2 regions of the Streptomyces sp. NPDC004561 genome follow, and region 2 is predicted to be linked to the other one. Evidence: riboswitches for the same ligand, from Rfam matches in the RefSeq annotation. Region 2 holds a riboswitch; the other holds the start of a gene.
The links. Region 2 has a riboswitch for glycine ahead of gcvP (aminomethyl-transferring glycine dehydrogenase). Riboswitches for the same ligand answer to the same signal wherever they lie in the genome.
Positions count from the first base shown of each region.

Region 1: another riboswitch for glycine. It lies ahead of gcvT (glycine cleavage system aminomethyltransferase GcvT); the one in region 2 lies ahead of gcvP (aminomethyl-transferring glycine dehydrogenase).

Region 1 covers NZ_JBSGDB010000022.1:12,692-23,799, reverse strand. The annotation lists partial or broken gene ACWEN3_RS05225 (N-acetyltransferase family protein) at 1-197, opposite strand, end outside; gene ACWEN3_RS05220 (helix-turn-helix domain-containing protein) at 246-1,157, shown strand; gene ACWEN3_RS05215 (EF-hand domain-containing protein) at 1,218-1,430, shown strand; gene ACWEN3_RS05210 (NADPH-dependent F420 reductase) at 1,594-2,253, shown strand; gene ACWEN3_RS05205 (glycoside hydrolase family 25 protein) at 2,264-2,818, opposite strand; gene ACWEN3_RS05200 (phosphatidylinositol-specific phospholipase C domain-containing protein) at 2,855-3,886, opposite strand; gene ACWEN3_RS05195 (asparaginase) at 4,033-4,992, opposite strand; gene ACWEN3_RS05190 (L-serine ammonia-lyase) at 5,052-6,419, opposite strand; gene glyA (serine hydroxymethyltransferase) at 6,524-7,786, opposite strand; gene gcvH (glycine cleavage system protein GcvH) at 7,801-8,178, opposite strand; gene gcvT (glycine cleavage system aminomethyltransferase GcvT) at 8,317-9,435, opposite strand; glycine riboswitch at 9,479-9,591, opposite strand; glycine riboswitch at 9,592-9,696, opposite strand; gene ACWEN3_RS05170 (AAA family ATPase) at 9,868-10,587, shown strand; gene ACWEN3_RS05165 (enhanced serine sensitivity protein SseB) at 10,629-11,108, shown strand, end outside.
Region 2 covers NZ_JBSGDB010000179.1:1,736-12,843, reverse strand. The annotation lists gene gcvP (aminomethyl-transferring glycine dehydrogenase) at 1-1,494, opposite strand, end outside; glycine riboswitch at 1,669-1,763, opposite strand; gene ACWEN3_RS23105 (PRC-barrel domain-containing protein) at 1,883-2,254, shown strand; gene ACWEN3_RS23100 (DNA polymerase IV) at 2,176-3,660, opposite strand; gene ACWEN3_RS23095 (MerR family transcriptional regulator) at 3,726-4,370, opposite strand; gene ACWEN3_RS23090 (bifunctional nuclease family protein) at 4,690-5,163, opposite strand; gene ftsR (transcriptional regulator FtsR) at 5,249-5,986, opposite strand; gene ACWEN3_RS23080 (FHA domain-containing protein) at 6,031-6,861, opposite strand; gene ACWEN3_RS23075 (DUF881 domain-containing protein) at 7,052-7,891, opposite strand; gene ACWEN3_RS23070 (small basic family protein) at 8,052-8,384, opposite strand; gene ACWEN3_RS23065 (DUF881 domain-containing protein) at 8,381-9,229, opposite strand; gene ACWEN3_RS23060 (sugar phosphate nucleotidyltransferase) at 9,423-11,108, opposite strand, start outside.

The sequences.
Region 1 (11,108 bases), on a different contig from region 2:
GGGCGTCGCAGTCCACGCCGCCCAGCGTGTCGTACACCCACGCCGGGTCCTCGTCGGTGAAGACCACCGAGTGCGCGGTGAAGGACAGCACCCCGGCGTCACGGGGGGGACGGCTGCGGCACGACCGTCGTACGGCCGTCCGCCGGCGGGAAGAGGCCGTGCGCCGCCGCGTCGAGAATGTCCCGCAAGGTCTCCACCGCGTGCTCCTTGAGTCTCCACCCACTGGAAGGCCCAGACTCGCAGACATGATCGACGACGGCACCGGACTTCTCACCATCGGCGAACTCGCCCGGGCCACCGGACTGACCGTGCGCACCATCCGCTACTGGTCCGACGAGGGCGTGCTCACCCCGGTGGCCCGGTCCAGCGGCGGCTACCGGCTGTACGACGCCGCCTGCGTCGCCCGCCTGGAGCTGATCCGCACCCTGCGCGAGCTGGGCCTCGGCCTGGACGACGTGCGGCGGGTGCTGGCGGGGGAGCGGACGGTGGCGCAGGTCGCGGCCACCCATGTGGCGGCGCTGGACGCGCAGATCCGGTCGCTGAAGGTGACCCGGGCGGTGCTGTCGACCGTGGCGCGACGCGGCTCGACCGCAGAGGAGACGACCCTGATGAACAGACTGGCCCGGCTGTCGGCGGCGGAGCGGCAGCGGATCGTCGACGACTTCGTGGAGGAGATCTTCCGCGGCCTGGACACCGCGGACCCGTGGATCCGGGAGCGGACCCGGACCCTCGGCGTGAGCCTGCCGGACGACCCCGGCCCGGAACAGGTCGACGCCTGGGTGGAACTGGCGGAGCTGCTGAGCGACCCGGACTTCCGGGCCGCCATGCGCCGGATGATCGAGTACAACGCCTCCGACCGCACTCCGGACACCCCGGCCGGCGCCTCGGCGCGGTTCTTCGTGCGGCTGGTCGAACTGGTCGGCGCCGCGCGGGAACGGGGCGTGGCGCCCGAGTCGCCGGAGGCGGACGCCGTCCTGACCGAACTGCTCGGGGCGGGCACCGACCGGGCGGCCGTGCTGCGCCGGATCGATCTGGGCCACGAGGTCGCCCGTTACCGGGAGTTGGCGGCCGTGATCAAGGGCGAGCCGGAGCCTCGGCGCTACCAGGAGGAGTTCGGGTGGGTGGTCGCGGCGCTGAAGGCCTGGCCGGGCCGTTAATCTGACCAGCGTCAGTACGCCAGCACGGCATGAGAAACACGACCGAAAAGGGGCGGATCGGTGGCGGACATCGAGGAAGCACGCAAGGAGTTCCAGCGGATCGACGTGGACGGTGACGGATTCATCACCGCCGCGGAGTTCAAGTCCGCCCTGGCCCAGGGGGGCGACTGGAACGTCACCGACACGGTGGCCGAGGCCATCATCAGGACCCGCGACCTCAACGGCGACAAGGTGCTGTCGTTCGACGAGTTCTGGACCTACCTGAGCAAGTGATGTACCCGGCAGGGGGTGCCCGTCCGTACGGACAGGCACCCCCTCCGTCATGAGCGGCGCTTGGCCACCCGTTCGCCGCGGTGCCGGAATAGGGTCCGCGCCGGCGCGGTTGTCGCCCGGGACAGACGTATGCGCACGCATGGAACTATCCCGGAGGCCCCTCATGAAGATCGGCATCATCGGCGCGGGCAACATCGGCGGCAACCTCACCCGGCGGCTCACCGCCCTCGGCCACGACGTCTCCGTGGCCAACTCCCGGGGCCCCGAGACGCTTAGGGAACTGGCCGAGGAGACCGGGGCGACCCCGGTCCGGGCCGAGGACGCGGCGAAGGGCGTGCAGGTGGTCGTGGTCACCGTCCCCCTGAAGGCGGTCCCCCACCTCCCCGCCGGCCTGCTGGACGGGGCGGCCGAGGGCGCCGCGGTGATCGACACGGGCAACTACTACCCGCAGCGGGACGGCCGGATCGCGGGCATCGAGGACGAGGGCCGCACCGAGAGCCGGTGGACCGAAGAGCACCTCGGCCACCCGGTGATCAAGGCCTTCAACGGCACCTACGCCCAGGACCTCCTGGACCGGCCCCGCCCCGCGGGCGACCCCGGCCGTCTCGCCCTCCCGGTCGCCGGAGACGACGAGTCCGCCAAGCGGATCGTCCGCGACCTCATCGACGAGCTCGGCTTCGACACCGTCGACGCGGGCGGCCTCGACGACTCCTGGCGCCAGCAGCCCGGCACCCCGGTCTACGGCCTCCAGGCCGGCACCGAGGCCGTCCGCAAGGCCCTCGCCGAAGCCTCCCCGGAACGCCCGGCGGACTTCCGGGGCTAGGCGGCCCGTCCTACGGCGTGGCCCAGTCCCGCAGTTCGGCCTTGCTCGCGAACTGGGCCACGTTCTTGTCGTGGGGATCGCTCGTGTACTGGTGGAACAGCCACTTCGCCTTGATGCGGGGCTTGCCCGCGGTGACGTAGTCGGCGATCCAGAGGCCGTCGCCGGCGTAGGAGGTGGAGTCCACGGTCAGCCAGAAGTCGCGGTTGCAGTAGAGCACGACCCGGTTGTGCGGGCGGAGTTGTTTCACCTTGCGGATGAAGGCGTCCTTCTCCGCGTTGCTCGCGTGGGTGCCGTCGCCCGTCGTCTCCCAGTCGACGGCGAGTATGTCGCCGGGACGTTCGGGGGCGTGCTGGACGAAGTGCTCGGCCTGGGCGGTGAGGTTGCCCGGCCACAGGAAGTGGTAGAAGCCCACGACCAGCCCGGCGTCGCGGCCCGTCTTGGTCTGGGCGGTGAGCCGCGGGTTGACGTACGAACGGCCCTCCGTCGCCTTGATGAAGACGAAGGAGGAGCCGTCCGTGTCGTACGCGGAGGACTGGAAGGCGCTTACGTCGATGCCGTGCAGCATGCAGGATTTGTGCCCCCTGCGGCGGCATCCGGAACCTCAGCCTCGGGTGGTCACCGAACTCAGCACCGACGCGGACTTCGCCGACCAGTCGGACGTGATGATGCTCGCGTGGTCCTTGGCCAGCAGGGCGAGCCGGGCGGCGACTTCGGCGTCCGTCGGGTTCGTGGAGGAGATGGCCGGGGACACGCCGTCGGCACCCGTCATGATCGAGATGTAGTGGTTCGTGGAGTAGAACGAGGTGTCGTAGCCGTTGTTGACGTACGTCGCCGCGTCACCGTCGAAGAAGACGAACCAGGGCCGGATCGAGGCGTCGTACCGGCTGACGCGCGGGTCGCCGTTCTCGGCGCCGAGCACCGCGGGGAAGGCCTCGGCCTGTGCGATCTTCCCGGCCGCGTACAGGTCCCGCAGATGGTCGCCGTACTCCTCGTCCGTCCAGTAGTGGTCGAAGGGGTTGGCCTGCTCCACCGTGCCCGGGATCAGCTCGAAGAGGAACTTGCCCCGGAGGGAGTCGCGGGAGGGCCACGCGTCGGCCTTGGCCGCCGCGTCCAGGGAGGAGTACGCGCCGCCCAGCAGGTCGGCCGGCCGGTACACGCTGCCGCCGAGCTTCTGCGAGACCAGCGTGTCGAACGCGGCCGGGCCGAGTCCCGCCCTGTTGTTGAAGCCGACCTTCATCTCGACCTTGACGACGATCGGCGGGTGGTCGGGGTGCAACTGGTTCCAGGCGGCCATGTTGTCCAGGCAACTGCCCAGGTCCTGGTTGCGGTTGGTGCTGTACAGCCGGCTCGGGGTCTTCGCCGCCTCGCAGTTGTTGTCGTCGCCCAGCGGGTTGCTGTGGCTGACCCGCCAGCGGTGGGTGAGGCTGTCCACGTACACGTCCAGCTCCAGCAGCGAGGCGCCCGAGTCCAACGCCTGTGCGAAGTAGGTGTACTTGGCCTTGTCGTACGCGTTGTGCGTGCCGATCGCGGTCGTCCCGGAGAACGTCGCCGACTCCGCGTGGGCGTTGCCCGCCCCGACCACCAGCAGGGCCGCGGCCCCCGCGAGCGCCGCGACCCGTCTCCATGCACCCATGACCCAACTCCCCTTCGCTGCCGTCGAGTTGGGGGCAGCGTAGGGCTGAGCGGTTACTGAACGGTAGCCCCTGGAGGAACATCAGCCGCTCGCGGACCGTCGGGCGGCCGGGCGTGGGTGCGGGCGTACGGCACGGAGCCGGACGGCTAGCCGTGCAGTATCCGCGCGGGGCGCACCGCGCCGACCGGCTCGCCGTGTCCGAGGACGGGGGCGGTGGCCAGCTCGGCGAGGACTTCGTCGGTGTCCGTGGCGACGCCGAGTCTGCGCAGTGCGGCGATCATGACGACGGGGCGGGCCCGGGAGGAGCCGTCGGCGATCTTCAGGGCGACGCAGGAGCCGTCGGGGAGCGCCAGCGCGTAGACGCCCTCCGCGCCGTCCTTGGCGACCGCCCCGGGCAGCGCCCGCATCAGCCGGGTCACGTCCCGGCCGGTCCCGCCGACGTGTTCGGGGTGCTCGTTCATCGCCCGCGCGACCCGTCGCTCCAGGGATCCGGGCCCGCCCGTGGACAGCTTGGCGAAGGCGCGCGCCAGGCCCCGGTAGCCGATGGCGAACAGGGGTGCGCCGCAGCCGTCGACGCCGGTCGCGGCGACCTTCTCGCCGGCCAGGTCCTCGACGGTCTCGCGCAGGGCGCGCTGCAGCGGGTGGCGCGGGTCGAGGTACGTCTCGGTGTCCCAGCCGTTGGCGACGCAGGTGGCGAGCATCGCGGCGTGCTTGCCCGAGCAGTTCATCGTCAGCGTGGTCGGCACGCCGCCGTTCGCGAGGTGGGCGCGCAGCGCGGCCTCGCCGATGGGCAGCCCCGCCGTGCACCGCAGGGCGCCGGTGTCCAGCCCGGCGCCCTCGAGGATCCTGCGCACGCCGTCGAGGTGGACGGCCTCGCCGGAGTGGCTGGCACAGGCCAGCGCGAGCAGTTCGCCGTCCAGGCCGAGTCCGGCGCGCAGCATGCCGAGCGCCTGGAGCGGCTTGTTGGCCGACCGGGGGTACATCGGGCGGTCCGTCTCGCCGACGCTCAGCACGGTCCGCCCCCGCGGATCGGCCGCGTGGACCGTTCCGTGGTGCACCGACTCCAGGAAGTCGCCGCGCCAGACCTCCGCCACCACCGCGTGCACAGTCCGCCCCCTTCTCCCCGGCCGCCCCGGCCGGCCACCACGTCGGCCCGAGTACCGGCTCAGCACTCGATGATGTTCACCGCGAGCCCGCCCCGGGCCGTCTCCTTGTACTTGACCGACATGTCCGCGCCGGTGTCCTTCATGGTCTTGATGACCTTGTCCAGGGACACCTTGTGGGAGCCGTCGCCGCGCATGGCCATCTTCGCGGCCGTGACCGCCTTCACCGAGGCCATGCCGTTGCGCTCGATGCAGGGGATCTGGACCAGGCCGCCGACCGGGTCGCAGGTGAGGCCGAGGTTGTGCTCCATGCCGATCTCCGCGGCGTTCTCCACCTGCTCGGGGGAGCCGCCGAGGACCTCGGCGAGGGCGCCGGCGGCCATGGAGCAGGCGGAGCCGACCTCGCCCTGGCAGCCGACCTCGGCGCCGGAGATGGAGGCGTTCTCCTTGAAGAGCATGCCGATCGCGCCCGCGGCCAGCAGGAAGCGCACGACCCCGTCCTCGTCGGCGCCCGGCACGAAGTCCATGTAGTAGTGCAGGACGGCGGGGATGATGCCGGCCGCGCCGTTGGTCGGCGCGGTCACCACGCGGCCGCCCGCCGCGTTCTCCTCGTTCACGGCCATCGCGTAGAGCGTGATCCACTCCATGGCGTGGGCCAGCGGGTCGCCCTCGGCGCGCAGCTGGCGGGCCGAGACGGCCGCGCGGCGGCGGACCTTCAGGCCGCCCGGCAGGATGCCCTCGCGGGACAGGCCGCGGCGCACGCACTCGCGCATCACCCGCCATATCTCCAGCAGGCCCGCGCGGATCTCCTCCTCCGTGCGCCAGGCGCGCTCGTTCTCCAGCATCAGGGAGGAGATCGACAGGCCGGTCTCCTTGGTCAGGCGCAGCAGCTCGTCGCCCGTGCGGAAGGGGTACTTCAGGACCGTGTCGTCCAGCTTGATGCGGTCCGCGCCCACCGCGTCCTCGTCCACGACGAAGCCGCCGCCGACCGAGTAGTACGTCTTGGAGAGCAGCTCCTTGCCGTCGGCGTCGTACGCGAGGACCGTCATGCCGTTGGCGTGGTACGGCAGCGCCTTGCGGCGGTGCAGGACCAGGTCGTCGTCGAAGGAGAAGGCGATCTCGTGCTCGCCGAGGAGGTTCAGGCGGCCGGCCGCCTTGATCGCCTCCACCCGCTCGTCGGCCGTCTCCACGTCGACCGTGCGCGGGGAGGCGCCCTCCAGGCCGAGCAGCACCGCCTTCGGGGTGCCGTGGCCGTGGCCGGTAGCGCCGAGGGAGCCGTACAGCTCGCAGCGCAGCGACGCCACCGAGGCCAGCAGGTCCTCGTTGCGCAGCCGGCGGGCGAACATGCGCGCCGCGCGCATCGGGCCGACCGTGTGGGAGCTGGACGGGCCGATGCCGACCGAGAACAGGTCGAAGACCGAGATGGCCACGGAGGGACTCCTCAATACGGGGGTGGTGCAAAAGGTGGTACTGGGGGGCGGGTACCGCGCCCACCGGACACCTCCAGTGTGCGCGGTACCCCGAGAAAGGTGACTTACTTGTTCAGACCCGGGTACAGCGGGTGCTTGTCGGCCAGGGCCTTCACCCGGGCCTGCAGGGCCTCCGCGTCGTAGGACGGCTTCAGCGCCTCGGCGATCACGTCGGCGACCTCGGCGAAGCCCTCGGCCGTGAAGCCGCGGGTCGCGAGGGCCGGCGTACCGATCCGCAGGCCGGAGGTGACCATCGGCGGGCGCGGGTCGTTCGGGACCGCGTTGCGGTTGACCGTGATGCCGACCTCGTGCAGCCGGTCCTCGGCCTGCTGGCCGTCGAGCTCGGACTCGCGCAGGTCGACCAGGATCAGGTGCACGTCGGTGCCGCCGGACAGCACGTTCACACCGGCCTCGCGGGCGTCCGCCGCGGTCAGGCGCTCGGCGAGGATGCGGGCGCCCTCCACGGTACGGCGCTGGCGCTCCTTGAAGTCCTCCGAGGCGGCGACCTTGAAGGAGACCGCCTTGGCCGCGATCACGTGCTCCAGGGGACCGCCCTGGAAGCCCGGGAAGACGGAGGAGTTCAGCTTCTTCGCGAACGCCTTCTTGGCGAGGATGATGCCGCCGCGCGGGCCGCCGAGGGTCTTGTGCGTGGTGGAGGTGACCACGTCCGCGTGCTCCACCGGGTTCGGGTGGAGACCGGCCGCGACCAGGCCCGCGAAGTGGGCCATGTCGACCCACAGGTAGGACTCGACCTCGTCGGCGATCCGGCGGAACTCGGCGAAGTCCAGCTGGCGGGGGTACGCCGACCAGCCCGCGATGATGACCTTCGGGCGGTGCTCCTTGGCGAGCCGCTCGACCTCGGCCATGTCGACCAGGCCGGAGTCGTCCACGTGGTACGCGACCACGTTGAACTGCTTGCCGGAGAAGTTCAGCCGCATCCCGTGGGTCAGGTGGCCGCCGTGCGCCAGGTCCAGGCCGAGGATGGTGTCCCCGGGCTGGGCCAGCGCGAACAGGGCCGCCTGGTTGGCGGAGGCGCCGGAGTGGGGCTGCACGTTGGCGTACTCGGCGCCGAACAGCTCCTTGATCCGGTCGATGGCGATCTGCTCGGCGACGTCGACGTGCTCGCAGCCGCCGTAGTAGCGGCGGCCGGGGTAGCCCTCGGCGTACTTGTTGGTGAGGACCGAGCCCTGGGCCTCCATCACCGCGAGCGGCGCGAAGTTCTCGGAGGCGATCATCTCCAGGGTGGACTGCTGGCGGCCGAGCTCGGCGTCGACGGCGGCGGCGATCTCCGGGTCCAGCTCGTGCAGGGGGGTGTTCAGGACGGTCATTCGGCTACGACTCCTCAGCTGCCGGAAAACGCGGTGTACTCGTCGGCGGAGAGCAGCTCGGCCGGCTCCTCCGCGATGCGCACCTTGAACAGCCAGCCGCCCTCGAAGGGGGCCGAGTTCACCAGCGACGGGTCGTTGACGACGTCCTCGTTGACCTCGGTGACCTCGCCGGTGACCGGGGAGTAGAGGTCGGAGACCGACTTGGTCGACTCCAGCTCACCGCAGGTCTCGCCCGCCTCGACGGTGGAGCCGACCTCGGGGAGCTGGGCGTAGACCACATCGCCGAGCGCGTTGGCCGCGAACTCGGTGATGCCGACCGTCGAGACGCCGTCCTCGGCGGCCGACAGCCACTCGTGCTCCTTGCTGTAGCGCAGCTGCTGGGGGTTGCTCATGGCCTGGATTCTCCTGTACGCGCGGGAGTGATGGTGATGGGGAGACTGTGGAAACTGCTGGTGGGCAGGCGAATGTGCGCAGGGTCACGTGCCCGCCGCGGGACCGGCCCCGTGCGGGGCGCGGTCGCCGCCCAGTGTCTACTTCTGGCGCTTGTAGAAGGGCAGCGCCACGACCTCGTACGGCTCGTGGCTGCCCCGGATGTCCACGCCGACACCCTCGGTGCCCGGCGCGGCGTGCGCGGCGTCGACGTAGGCCATGGCGATCGGCTTGCCCAGCGTGGGGGAGGGGGCGCCGGAGGTGATCTCGCCGATCACCTCGCCGCAGGCGACGACGGCGTACCCGGCGCGCGGGACGCGGCGGCCCTGGGCGATCAGCCCGACGAGCACCCGCGGGGGGTTCTGCTCGGCGCGGGCGGCGGCCTCCAGGAGCGCCGTGCGCGCCACGAAGTCGCCCTCCTTGTCGAACTTGACCACGCGGCCGAGTCCGGCGTCGAAGGGGGTCAGCTCGGTGGTCAGCTCGTGCCCGTACAGCGGCATGCCCGCCTCCAGGCGCAGCGTGTCGCGGCAGGACAGGCCGCACGGGACCAGGCCGACGCCCTCGCCGGCCTCGGTCAGCGCCTGCCACAGCCCGACCGCGTGCTCCGGCTTCACGAACAGCTCGAAGCCGTCCTCGCCGGTGTAGCCGGTGCGGGCGATCAGCACGGGAACGCCGGCGACCGTGCCGGGCAGCCCCGCGTAGTACTTGAGGCCGTCCAGGTCGGCGTCGGTGAGCGACTTCAGGATGCCGGGGGACTCCGGGCCCTGCACGGCGATCAGCGCGTATGCGTCCCGGTCGTCGCGCACCTCGACCTCGAGGCCCCCGGACCGCTCGTCCAGCGCGTCCAGCACCACCTGGGCGTTGGAGGCATTGGCCACGACCATGTACTCGGTCTCGGCGAGCCGGTAGACGATCAGGTCGTCCAGGATGCCGCCGTCGGCCCGGCAGATCATGGTGTAGCGGGCGCGGCCGACGCCGATGGAGGCGATGTTGCCGACCAGGGCCATGTTCAGGAAGTCGGCCGCCTCGGGGCCGGTCACGGTGATCTCGCCCATGTGGGAGAGGTCGAACAGACCCGCCTTGGTCCGCACGGCCAGGTGCTCGTCGCGCTCGGAGCCGTAGCGCAGGGGCATGTCCCAGCCGGCGAAGTCGGTCATCGTCGCGCCGAGCGAGCGATGCACGGCATCGAGCGCGGTGCGGCGGAGTTCGGTACTGCTCATCGGTCGGTCGTCTCCCAGGGCACGGGGATGGGGCGAGGAACGTTCCTCCCCATCTGTCATCGGAACCTGAGAGGTTCGCCAGGACCGCCACGGGGGCGATCAGGGCTTGCACCTTGGGTGGAGCCACTGACACAGCGGCCCGCTTTTCAGATGTGCCTCGCCCGCGCGGTAACGGTACCTGAGAGATTCAAGGGAGGGACTTGCTCCTTCGGCGCCCCGGGCGGTCCAGAGGGGACCCGGGGACTCTCCCGCGCGGATTCAAGCGGCCGATATGCAGTTGGCGGCCACATCATTGCACGCCACGGCCCCGCCCGTCAGGGTCGCATCCGTAACCGAGCCGTGGCGGTACGCGCACCCACCCGTCGCACACTTCCCATTACCTTCTCTTTACGCAGGCCGGGCATGGATATTACCGGGCCACAGGGGAGGACGATCACGGTGAAGAGGACCACGGCGCTCGCGACCGGCACCGCAGCCACCACCGGCGCCGCGGTGCCGCGACAGCCCTCCGCCCCGGCCCGCGAGCGCTGCGCCGAGCGCCCCGCGCCGGCCGTCCGCGACCTGCGCGGCCGTGCCGGACGCGGCCCGCGCACCCTGCTCTTCGGCCCCCATGACGTCGTGGTGGTCACCGGCCTGCCCGGCAGCGGCAAGTCCACGCTGATGCACCGCGCCGTCGCGGGCGGCCGCATCGACTCCCAGGACACCCGCGACCGGTTCGCGGTCCGCCTGCCCCGCCTGCTGCCGTACGCCCTCTACCGCCCCCTGGTCCGCGCGGCCCACTACGCGGCCCTGCGCCGCGCCCTGCGCACCGGAGCGGGTCTCGTGGTGCACGACTGCGGCACCCAGCCCTGGGTGCGCGCCTGGCTCGCCCGCGAGGCCCGCCGCCGCGGCGGCGCCCTTCACCTGCTGCTGCTCGACGTCCCGCCGGGGACGGCCCGGGAGGGCCAGCGCGAGCGCGGCCGGGGCGTCTCCCGCTACGCCTTCGGCCGGCACCGCCGTACGACGGCCCGGCTGCTCGGCGCGGTGGAGCGGGGCGAGCTGCCGGCGGGCTGCGGCTCGGCGGTGCTCCTGGACCGGGCCGCGGCGGACGGCCTGCGCCGCATAGGCTTCGCCGCCGCCCGGGCGGCGGACGCCGTCACAGCCACCCGCTAGCCTTCTGGTCACAGCAGTGGTTCCCAGCAGGCGGTAGGCAGATGGACTTCCCGGCGGACATTCCCGCGGACTTCCCGGCACAGGCACACCCCCACCCGCACGGCGGGTGGCCCGGCAACGAACTGGAGGAGGTGCTGTCGGCCTCCCTCGGCATACCCTCGGCGGGCGGCCGGATCATCGAGGTCCTCGGCCGGAGCTTCCTCTGGATCCCGCTGCCGGCCGGCGGCGGCCCGCACAGCGGCCCGCTGGACCTGCCGACGCTGGACATCGACGGCCAGGCGTACGTGCCGGTGTTCAGCTCGGAGGAGCAGTTCCGCCAGGTGGCCGGCTCCCACATGTCGTACGCCGTCGCCCCCGCCGTGGAGTTCGCGCGCGGCCTGCCCCCGCAGGCCGGCATGGCGGTGAACCCCGGGGGCGTGGTCGGCGTCCCGCTCCCGCCGGAGGCCGTCGCCGAACTGTGCCGCGCGGGCCGCACCCCGCTCGACGGCCTCGCCTCCGGCGGCCGCGTCCGCCTCTTCGAG
Region 2 (11,108 bases):
GTCGGACAGCCTGCGCAGGTAGCGCAGCATCGCGGTCTCGGAGCGGTGCTCGTGGAAGACCGGGTGGGTCAGGTAGGCGTCGGAGCGCAGCAGCGCCTCGGGCAGGGTGTCCGCGGCGGTCTCGTCCAGCGCCTCGATGTCGCCCTCGACGCCGAAGGCGGACCAGACGGCGGCCAGCTGCGCCCGCGTGGTGGTCTCGTCGCAGGCCAGGGAGACGTGGTCGGCGTCGACCGGGCGGAGGTTGACCCCGTTGTCCCGGGCGGCGGCGACGACCTCGGCGGCCCTGCCGGGCACGCGCGCGGTGAGGGTGTCGAAGTAGGCGCCGTGGACGATCTCGACACCGCCGGCCCTCAGGCCCTCGGCGAGGAGCGTGGCGTAGCGGTGGGTGCGGTGGGCGATCGTCCGCAGCCCCTCGGGGCCGTGGTAGACCGCGTACATGCCAGCCATCACGGCGAGCAGCACCTGGGCGGTGCAGATGTTGCTGGTGGCCTTCTCACGGCGGATGTGCTGCTCACGGGTCTGCAGCGCGAGCCGGTAGGCCTTGTGGCCGTCGGCGTCGACGGACACGCCGACCAGGCGGCCGGGGAGGCTGCGCGCGAACTTCTCGTGCACGGCCATGTAGCCCGCGTGCGGTCCGCCGAAGCCCATCGGGACGCCGAAGCGCTGGGTGGTGCCGATGGCGATGTCCGCGCCCAGCTCGCCGGGCGAGGTCAGCAGGGTCAGCGCGAGCAGGTCTGCGGCCACGGTGACGAGCGCGCCCAGCTCGTGCGCCTGCTCGACGACCGGCTTGATGTCGCGTACGGCGCCCGAGGCACCCGGGTACTGGATCAGCACGCCGTTGATCTCACGCGCGGCGATGTCGGCCGGGATGCCGTCGCTGAGGTCGGCGACGACGACCTCGACACCGGTCGGCTCGGCACGCGTCTCGATGACGGCGATCGTCTGCGGCAGCGCGTCCGCGTCGATCAGGAACAGGCCCTTCTTGTTCCTGCCCATGCGCCGGGACAGCGCCATGGCCTCGGCGGCGGCCGTGCCCTCGTCCAGCAGAGAGGCGCCGGAGGTGGGCAGGCCCGTCAGGTCGGCGACCACGGTCTGGAAGTTCAGCAGGGCCTCCAGCCGGCCCTGGGAGATCTCCGGCTGGTACGGCGTGTACGCCGTGTACCAGGCCGGGTTCTCCATGACGTTGCGCAGGATGACGGGCGGGGTGAAGGTGCCGTAGTAGCCGAGGCCGATCATGGAGCCGAGGACCTGGTTGCGGTCGGCGAGCGAGCGCAGCTCGGCGAGCACCTCGGCCTCGGTGCGGGCGCCCGGCAGGTCCAGGGCGTCGGCGTTCTTGATCACATCCGGGACCGCGGCGGCGGTCAGCTCGTCGAGGGAGCCGTAGCCGACCGACGCGAGCATCTTGGCCCGCGCCTCCTGGTCGGGCCCGATGTGGCGCTGCTCGAAGGGGATGCCCGATTCGAGCTCGGAGAGCGGAATGCGGTGGGCGGTCATTGCGGAGGCCTCCTGGTCTGACGCGACCTTCGAGGGGCACCACGGCGCGGGTACCCCGACGGCCTCCCCCTCTGTCATCTCAACCTGAGAGCTTCACCGGGCGCCCGAGGACGCCGGCTTTCACCGTCGGTGAGAGCGGACGCCGTCGACACCCGCCCTGCTTTCCAGAGTGACCTCGTCCGTGCGGTACGTGAGCCTGAGAGATTCCGGGGAGGATTTGCTCCTTCGGCGCCTCCGAGGTGGTCGGAGGACTCTCCCGCACGGGATCAGCAGCCGCTGTCAGCCTACCAGCGAGGTCAACGCGGGAGCCCTCGAGTGGCCGCCTCACTGAATGTGCTCTTTTGTAGTGCTTACGGATGAGTTGCGACCAAGTGGAGGGAGAGGGACCGTGCAGACCGACATCGATCCGCGCAACCTGATCGGCCGCAAGGCGTTCGACCGCAATGGCACCAAGATCGGCACCATCGACGAGGTGTATCTCGACGACGCCACCGGCGTGCCCGAATGGGCGGCCATACGCACCGGCCTGTTCTCCCGGGACGCGTTCGTCCCCCTGGAGCCCAGCGAACTCGTCGAGGGCACCCTCCACGTCCCGTTCGAGCGCGCCCTGATCAGGGACGCCCCCGACTTCGGCGTGGGCCGCCACCTCTCCCCCGAGCAGGAACTCCAGCTCTACCACCACTACGGCCTCGATGTGGGCGCGCCCCCTTCCGTACCGGACCACGACTTCGGCAAGCTGGCGGGCTCGGAGGAGGCCTGAGCTCTCTGTGCGGCCCGGGACGCAGTCCCGGGCCCGTCACCGTCCGACGGAGCGAGAGCGGCGGGCGGTCGGGAAGGAATCGCGACCAGCGGCAAGGGATCGGCGGACTCCAGCGCCGGATCGTCGACGGAGAAGGTCCGCACCCGCCCAGGAGAGGACTGCGGCGTCTCGAACCGCACCGTGACCCGCCCCAGCCCGCTGCCCTGCACCCAGCCGGGTCCGTGCTCCGTGTGACGTACGTCCTGCCCCGCGCGCCACTGCCGTTCCACCGGCTCCGGGGGCTCCGTGACGGCCTCGGTCACGGCCTCCTGCGGTGTCTCGGCCGCGGGTGAGGGCATCGCCTGTGCGAACAGGTCCTCCTGTGTGTAGTCGGCGAGCCCGGAGACGCCCACGCCCAGCAGCCGCACCCCGCCCGTGGTGTCCACCGAGTCCAGCAGCCGGGCCGCCGCCTCCCGGACCACCGCCGGGTCGTCCGTCGGGCCTCTGAGCGTCTCGGAGCGGGTCAGGGTCGAGAAGTCGTAGCGCCGCACCTTCAGCACGATGGTCCGCCCGGACAGCCCGGCGCCGCGCAGCCGCCGCACGCACCGGTCGGCGAGCCGCTGCACCTCCAGCCCGATCCGCAGCCGGTCGTGGATGTCCACGTCGTAGGTGTCCTCGACCGACACCGACTTCGCCTCGCGCTCGGCCACCACGGGCCGGTCGTCGCGGGCCAGGGCCATCGCGTACAGCGCCTGCCCGTGCGCCTTGCCGAGCAGCCGTACGAGTTCGTCCTCGCCCGCCTCGGCCAGTTCCTCGACCGTGGTGATCCCGGCCCGCCGCAGATGGTCGCCGGTGGCCGGCCCCACCCCCGGCAGGGTGCGCACCGTCATCGGCCCCAGCAGCGCCCGCTCCGTCCCCGGCTCGATGAGCACCAGCCCGTCCGGCTTCGCCTGCTCGGACGCGATCTTGGCGAGCATCTTGGAGGCGGCGAGCCCCACCGAACCGGTCAGGCCCGTGACCGCGCGGATGTCCGCGCGCAGCCTGGTACCCGTCAGCTGCGCCGACTCCGCGTCCCAGGCGGTCCCGCCGGCCTCCAGGTCCACGAACGCCTCGTCCAGGCTGAGCGGCTCCACCAGCGGCGACAGCTCCCGCAGCAGCGCCATCACCTGCTCGCTGATCGACCGGTACAGGGTGAAGCGTGGCACGAGATACGCGGCGTTCGGCGCCAGCCTGCGGGCCTGGGCCATGGGCATCGCCGAGTGCACCCCGAAGACCCGTGCCTCGTACGACGCGGTGGCCACCACACCGCGCGGCCCGAGCCCGCCCACGACGACCGCCTTCCCGCGCAGACTCGGCTTGGATGCCTGCTCCACCGAGGCGTAGAAGGCATCCATGTCGAGATGCAGGATCGTGGGCGCGTTTCTCACATGTCCGATGCTGCACCACGCCACTGACAACGCGGTGGCACCGGAGCGCCTGGTGAGCCGCGCTGTCAGACCGCCCGGTTGCGGCGCCGCGCCAGCTCGTCCGCGGGGTTGGGACCCACGAGGGTCTCGCCCGTGTCGACGCGCTCGCCGTGCAGCTGGGACAGGGCGTTCTCCACGTCCCGCCACACCACGCCGACGGCGATCCCGAAGATGCCCTGACCGCCCTGGAGCAGGGCGTGGACCTCGTCGGGCGAGGTGCACTCGTACACGGTGGCACCGTCGCTCATCAGCGTCATGCGCTCCAGGTCGCGAAAACCGCGCTCTCTGAGGTGCTGGACGGTCGTGCGGATGTTCTGGAGCGAGACCCCGGTGTCCAGGAACCGCTTGACGATCTTCAGGACGACGACGTCCCGGAAGCTGTACAAGCGCTGGGTGCCCGACCCGTAGGCGGGCCGCACACTCGGCTCCACCAGGCCGGTGCGGGCCCAGTAGTCGAGCTGCCGGTACGTGATGCCGGCCGCCGCGCAGGCCGTGGGCCCCCGGTAGCCGATCTCTTCGGACGTCATGGACGCCGCCCCTCCGCCGTTCGGCACAGCCGTCGGCCGCTGCGGAGCGTGATCCACCGCGCTGCTGTGAACCGGGTACGGACCGCTCTCCCCGAAACCGCGCACGGGAGCACCCCCAGCCGTACCGTCGCCGCTGGTTCTCACGCCGACCTCCGTCCTTGACCTGCCTTCTCGACGGTAGGCAGTCACCAGGGGTGCGTCAACGATCGCCACACTCGGCACGCCGAGTGATAATCACCCAAGGAGTGGTTTCCCGTGTCCCACCGCGGGGAAAGGCTAGCCGAATGCGCTTGCGGAGAGCCTTGAGACGCTCTCAATGGCCGGTGGCAATTGCCCGCGGAACCGGATGCGCACAGCCCACCGGCGAGCCCTGGAAGGCCCGGTCCGGCGGGTCGGCGTGTCTCTCACCGGCGGCCGGGCCGCCCGGGCTCACCGGCCGCTGGTGCTCATCGTCTGTCGGTGCTCACTGGCTGCTGGTGCCGAAGTCCTCGGGCGAGATCTGGTCGAGGAACTCGCGGAACTTCTCCACCTCGTCCTCCTGCTCGTCCGGAATGGCGATGCCCGCGTCGTCCAGCACCGTGTCGCTGCCGTAGATCGGCGTTCCGGTGCGCAGAGCCAGCGCTATGGCATCGGAGGGGCGGGCGCTGACCTCGACGCCGCTGGCGAAGACCAGCTCGGCGTAGAAGACGCCTTCCCGCAGGTCGGTGATGCGTACTTCGGTCAGCTCCTGACCGACAGCCTCCAGCACGTCCTTGAACAGGTCGTGGGTCAGCGGCCTGGCGGGAGCCATGCCCTGCTGGGCGAAAGCGATCGCCGTCGCCTCCCCCGGCCCGATCCAGATGGGGAGATAACGGTCGCCCCCCACTTCGCGCAGGAGCACGATCGGTTGGTTGGAGGGCATTTCGACCCGGACACCTACGACATCGAGCTCGTTCACACAGCAACCCTAGGCCGTGCTCGGGATGTTTGGGTAGTCGGGCCGGGAACAGGTGCCCGATCCGGCCGCCGGGAGGCGCCGCGGGTCAGGGAAGCCGTACTCCGAGAGCGGTCTTCACCATGGCCGCGTGCAGCTTCACGGTGAGCGCCGCCAGCTCCTTCGTCCGGGCCTCGGCATGCGCCCGGGTCTGCGGGTTCCGGTGGCGCTTGAGCGGCGCCACCACCTGGTCGACCAGCCCGGCCTCACGCTCGGCGGCCGCCTTCATCACCCGCAGGTGGCGCGGCTCGATCCCGAAACGCCCCAGCTCGGCGACGAGCGAGGCCACGGTGACGGCCTCGGCGTCGTAGGCCCCGTCCGCCAGCGGAGCGATGAGCCCGTAGGACTCCCACTCCTTCAGCTCGCCCTCGTCGATGTCCGCGGCCGCGAGCAGCTCGGCCCTGCCGACCCGGGCCACCGTGCGGCCCTCCTGCGGCTCCGGAGCGTCGTCCCCGGAGCGCTGGCGGCCCACCGCGGGCAGCTGCACGGCCTCGCCCCGCTCCATGGCGTCCAGGTGCTCGCGGATCACCTTGAGCGGCAGATAGTGGTCCCGCTGCATTCTCAGCACATGTCCGAGACGCTCGACGTCACCGGCGCTGAACTTGCGGTATCCCGAGGGGGTCCGCAGCGGCTCGACGAGCCCCTCCGACTCCAGGAAGCGGATCTTGGAGATGGTGACCTCGGGGAACTCGTCACGCAGCGCGTTCAGCACCGCGCCGATGCTCATCAGCCCACTGTCCGTGGCGGCGGTACCGCTTCCGGCACCGCCGCTCGGTGTTTGAAGCATGGACCTTCCCTGTGGGGTCCCCCCGGACCGGGTCCGGGGGTCGGTCAGATGCCCTGCCGGCTCGCGTAGAACACCAGCCGGTACTTGCCGATCTGCACCTCGTCACCGTTCTGCAGGGCGACCTGGTCGATCCGCTCGCGGTTGACGTAGGTGCCGTTCAGGCTGCCCACGTCGGCCACGGTGAACGAGCCGTCCGGGGAGCGGCGGAACTCCACATGGCGACGCGAGACCGTCACGTCGTCCAGGAAGATGTCGCTCTGCGGGTGACGGCCGGCCGTCGTCAGGTCGCTGTCCAGCAGGAAGCGGCTGCCCGAGTTCGGGCCCCGGCGCACCACCAGCAGGGCCGAGCCCAGCGGCAGCGCGTCCACCGCGGCCTGCGCCTCCGGCGACAGCATCGGCGCCGCCGTCTGGCCGGTCACCTCTGCGTCGTAGGCCTCGATGCCGGAGATCGAGATCGTGGACGTCGTTTCGGAGGCGCGCTCGGGCGCCACTCCGGCGCGCAGCGGCGCACCGCAGTTGGAACAGAAGCGGGCGTTCTCCGCGTTGCGGTTACCGCACCTCGTACATACCAGGAGCGACATCGACGGATCCTCCTGCCGCGGCTGCCCCGCCGGGGCGTTGGACGCGTACGGGTCCGGAGCAAACCCTCCACCCGTACCTGAGGTTGACGGTTGCCCGAAACCTATGCCGCCGGACTGGGCAGGGTCAACTGACGGCGCGCCCTGACCTCCCGAAATGTCGCCGCCCGGACCAGCCACCTGGTCCCGGAACAGCGGGCGCCGGCCCTCCGCGTCAGGCTGTGCGCGATGACGGGCGGTGGCGTTGTCGCTGCCCTCTCGCGCGCTCTTGCCGAACAACTTCGCAAACAACTTCACGGGCGATTCCCCTTGACCGAAACAGACCCGCCCGTGGGGCAGGACGAACCCTGATTGCCTACACCGGACGACCCGGACATCCTCACAACGTCCGTGCCCACCGGACAGTTTCCACCACGCACCACCCCAACGGTGCGCCGACCCCCCGCAACCTCATGCCCCTGCGGGACGTCCGCCATGCACCGCCGGTTCACTGGGAGGACGACCGAGCGTAGTCAGGCCGCTTCGCCTGTCGCAAGGCATCCACGACGATCTTGTCCGACTGCTCGACGGTCACCGTGGCCTGCTCCTTCTCCAGAGTCTGCACCACGCCTCCCGGAATGTTCAGCGCCGGCTCGAGGTCCTGCGGCTTGCCGATGACCTTGAAACGATAGGGGGCGTTGATCTTGTTCCCGTCCACGCTCACGCTCTTGCCCGAGTCCGTGAAGTATGTGTTCGCCACCACACGCACGCCGTTGACCTGGATCGCCTCCGCACCCGCCGCGCGCAGCTCCTGGATCGAATCGAGCAGCATGTCCGCCTGGACCGTCCCCTTCGTGTCCTCGATCGTCATGGTGATGCCGGGACCCTGCGCCGCCACGGTGCCCGCCAGAATGCCGAGTTGCCTCTCCTTCTCGGCGGTCTGTCGGCGTGCCTCCGCGGCCTGGTCGGAGCTGCTCTGCAGCTCCGACCGCTGCTTTTCGAGTCCCTGCTTCTCGTCCTCAAGACGCTGAGTACGCGAATCCAGTTCATCGAGGATGCGAACAAGATCCTCCTGGCGGGCGCCGCGCAGTGCGCTGCCGCTGTCGCTGTTCGACGCCACCTGCACGGCCAGGCCGAAACCCAGGCCGAACAGCAGCAGGGCGACTATGAGTTGGGCGCGGGTCACCCGCGGCGGCCACAGGCCCTTGACGAGCCGCTGCCGACCGGTCTGCGATTCCTGCGCCTGCTCCTCGGCCGACTGCCCTGCCCCGGGGACCGGAGCCGGGACCTCGGCCGGCAGCTCCTTGCGAAGCCGGTTCTCCGGCTGCGCCTGCCCGGGCCGGCCGATCTGCCCGTCCCGGCGGACCTGGTCGCGCTCACCGCTCCGGTCGCCCAGGCCGTTCTGGTCGCTCCGGCCGGTCCGGTCCTCCGGGCCGTTCCCGTCGTTCCCGATGGGCCGCTCGTTCCGGTCGGGCTGATCGTTCCGCTTGCTCTGCTCGTTCATCGCCTCACGCCCGGAACACGTGCCGCCGGATCGCCGCGGCGTTGGAGAAGATGCGGATGCCGAGGACGACCACGACACCCGTGGACAGCTGCGCTCCCACGCCCAACTTGTCGCCCAGGAACACGATCAGGGCGGCCACGACCACGTTCGACAGGAACGACACCACGAACACCTTGTCGTCGAAGATTCCGTCGAGCATGGCCCGCAGACCACCGAAGACGGCGTCCAGCGCCGCGACGACGGCGATCGGCAGATAAGGCTCGACGACCGCCGGAACCTCGGGCCGGACCAACAGGCCGGCCACGACTCCCACGACGAGGCCCAGTACGGCGATCACGATGTGCCCTTCTCAGTCTTGTCGGCGTTCGGCTGTGCTGTGCGTACGATCACACTCGGTGCGGCGGGCAACCGGACGTCGCCCTGCGTGGAGATGGTGGCGCGGATACCGTAGTTCTGCTCCAGAGCGTGCAGATACAGCCCGTCCGCGCTGTTCTGGAAACTGGTGCTCAACCTTTCCGCGTCCCCCACAGCCAGCACCGTGTACGGCGGCACCAGCGGTCTGTTGTCGACCAGTATCGCGTCACCCGCGGCCCTGATCGCGGACAGGGCCGTCAGCCGCTGCCCGTTGACGGAGATCGCCTCGGCCCCCGAGGCCCACAGCCCGTTGACCACCCGCTGCATGTCACGGTCACGCACCCGGCCGGTGTCGGAGAACCCCGACGTCTCCCGCGGATTGGTCCCGTCCCCGCCGGTGCTGGCCTCCTTGGCGTCGTTCACGACCAGCTTGACGCCCGGTCCGTGCACCTCGGTGGCGCCCGACAGCATGCCCACCAGGTCCGCCTCCGCGCTGCCGCCGCTGGATCTCAGCGCGGCGCGCTGGCGCGCGCTGACGTCGGCGCGCAGCTTGTCGACGGTGCCCTGGAGCTTGTCCGCGCTCACGTTCTCGCTGTCGACGCGGTCGATCAGCTGCTGGCGCTCCTTGGCCACCACGGGCGCCGCCACATGCGCCTGCGCCGCCCCGACGGTCACGACGAGCGCCGCGAGGACGAGACCGGACGCGAGGCCCAGCTTCGCCCTCAGCGTCTTCGGCAGACCGCCCTCGCCCTGCGACTTCCTCCGGGCGGCGGCCTCGGCGTACCCGTCGTCGAGGCTGTGGTCCATGACGTTGGTGATCAACGACATGGAGGCGTCCGGGCGCTGCGGCCGCGTGGGGCTGCTCCGAACGGGGGGTTGCTGCGGCATGCCGCACATAGTCGCATGTCGCGCGCGGTTACTCCGAACGGCCCCACCGGCGTGCCGGACAGGCCCCCCTTGAGGACACTTGTCCGGCACGCGCGCGTGCAGCGGTTCTCGAGGCCCCGCGACCGGCCCGGTGCTACCGCCCGGCGCTGTCCACGACGGCCGACCACTCGTCCAGCAGGGCCTGCGCGGACGCGTCGTCGGGTCCCTCCGCCCACAGATGGGTGACCGCCTCGGCCGGGTCGGGCAGCACCATCACCCAGCGCCCGTCGGTCTCGACGACCCGCACACCGTCGGTCGTGTCGACGGATCGATCGCCCGCCGCCTCGACCACCCGGCGCATCACCAGGCCCTTGACGGCCCACGGCGTGGCCAGGTCCCGCTTGAGGACGTGCGCCCGCGGGATCCGCGCGTCGATCTGGCTCAGCGTGAGCTGCGTGCGCGCCACCAGGCCGATCAGCCGTACGAAGGCGGCCGTGCCGTCGTACACGCTGCTGAACTCGGGGACGATGAACCCGCCCTTGCCGTCACCGCCGAAGATGGTGCCTTCCTCGCCGCCGACGCGCGTGAGGTCGTCGGGCGAGGTCGTGGTCCACTCGACCTGGGTGCCGTGATAGGCGGCCACCTGCTCGGCGATCCGGGTCGTGGTGACGGGCAGCGCCACCCGGCCGCTGCGCCGTTCCGCGGCCACCAGGTCAAGCAGCACCAGCAGCGCCCGGTCGTCCTCGATGATCCGGCCCTTCTCGTCCACGAGCGACAGCCGCTCGCCGACGGGGTCGAACCGCACGCCGAAGGCGGCACCGGAGGACGCGACGATCTCGCCGAGCCGCACCAGCCCGCTCCGTCGCACCTCGGCCGTCTCGGTGGGCCTGGACTCGTCGAGACCGGGGTTGATGGTCAGCGAGTCCACACCGAGCTTGCCCAGCAGGCTGGGCAGCACCAGGCCGGCACTGCCGTTGGAGGCGTCGACGACGACCTTCATGCCGGACTCGGCGATCCCGGTCGTGTCGACGTTCCGCAGCAGCGATCCGGTGTACGAGTCGAAGACGCTCGCCGGGAAGTACAGGTCGCCGATCTCGCCCGGGAACGCCCGGCGGTACTCCTGCCGCGCGAACACCCGATCGAGCTTCCGCTGGCTGCCCTGCGAGAGGTCCGCGCCCTGCCCGTCGAAGAACATGATGTCGACCGAGTCCGGGACACCGGGCGAGGTACGGATCATGATGCCGCCTGCGCTGCCCCGCGCGGTCTGCTGCCGGGCCACGGGCAGCGGCACGTTCTCCAGGTCCCGCACGTCGATGGCGCTCGCCTGGAGCGCGGAGATGACCGCCCGCTTGAGCGCTCGGGCGCCTCGGGAGTGGTCACGGGCGGTGGTGACCGTGGAGCCCTTCTTGAGGGTGGTCGCGTAGGCGCCGGCGAGCCGCACCGCCAGCTCGGGAGTGATCTCCACGTTCAGGATGCCGGTCACCCCGCGGGCGCCGAACAGATGCGCCTGGCCCCTGGACTCCCAGATGACCGAGGTGTTGACGAAGGCGCCCGCCTCGATCGTCTTGAACGGATAGACGCGGACATTGCCCTGCACGATCGATTCTTCACCGATCAGGCACTCGTCACCGATGACCGCGCCGTCCTCGATCCGGGCGGCCCGCATGATGTCGGTGTTCTTGCCGACGACACAGCCACGGAGATTGCTGTGCTGCCCGACGTACACGTTGTCGTGCACGACAGCCTTGTGCAGGAAGGCACCGCTCTTGACGACGACGTTCGAGCCGACGACGGTGTGTTCGCGGATCTCCGCGCCGGCCTCGACCTTCGCGTAGTCCCC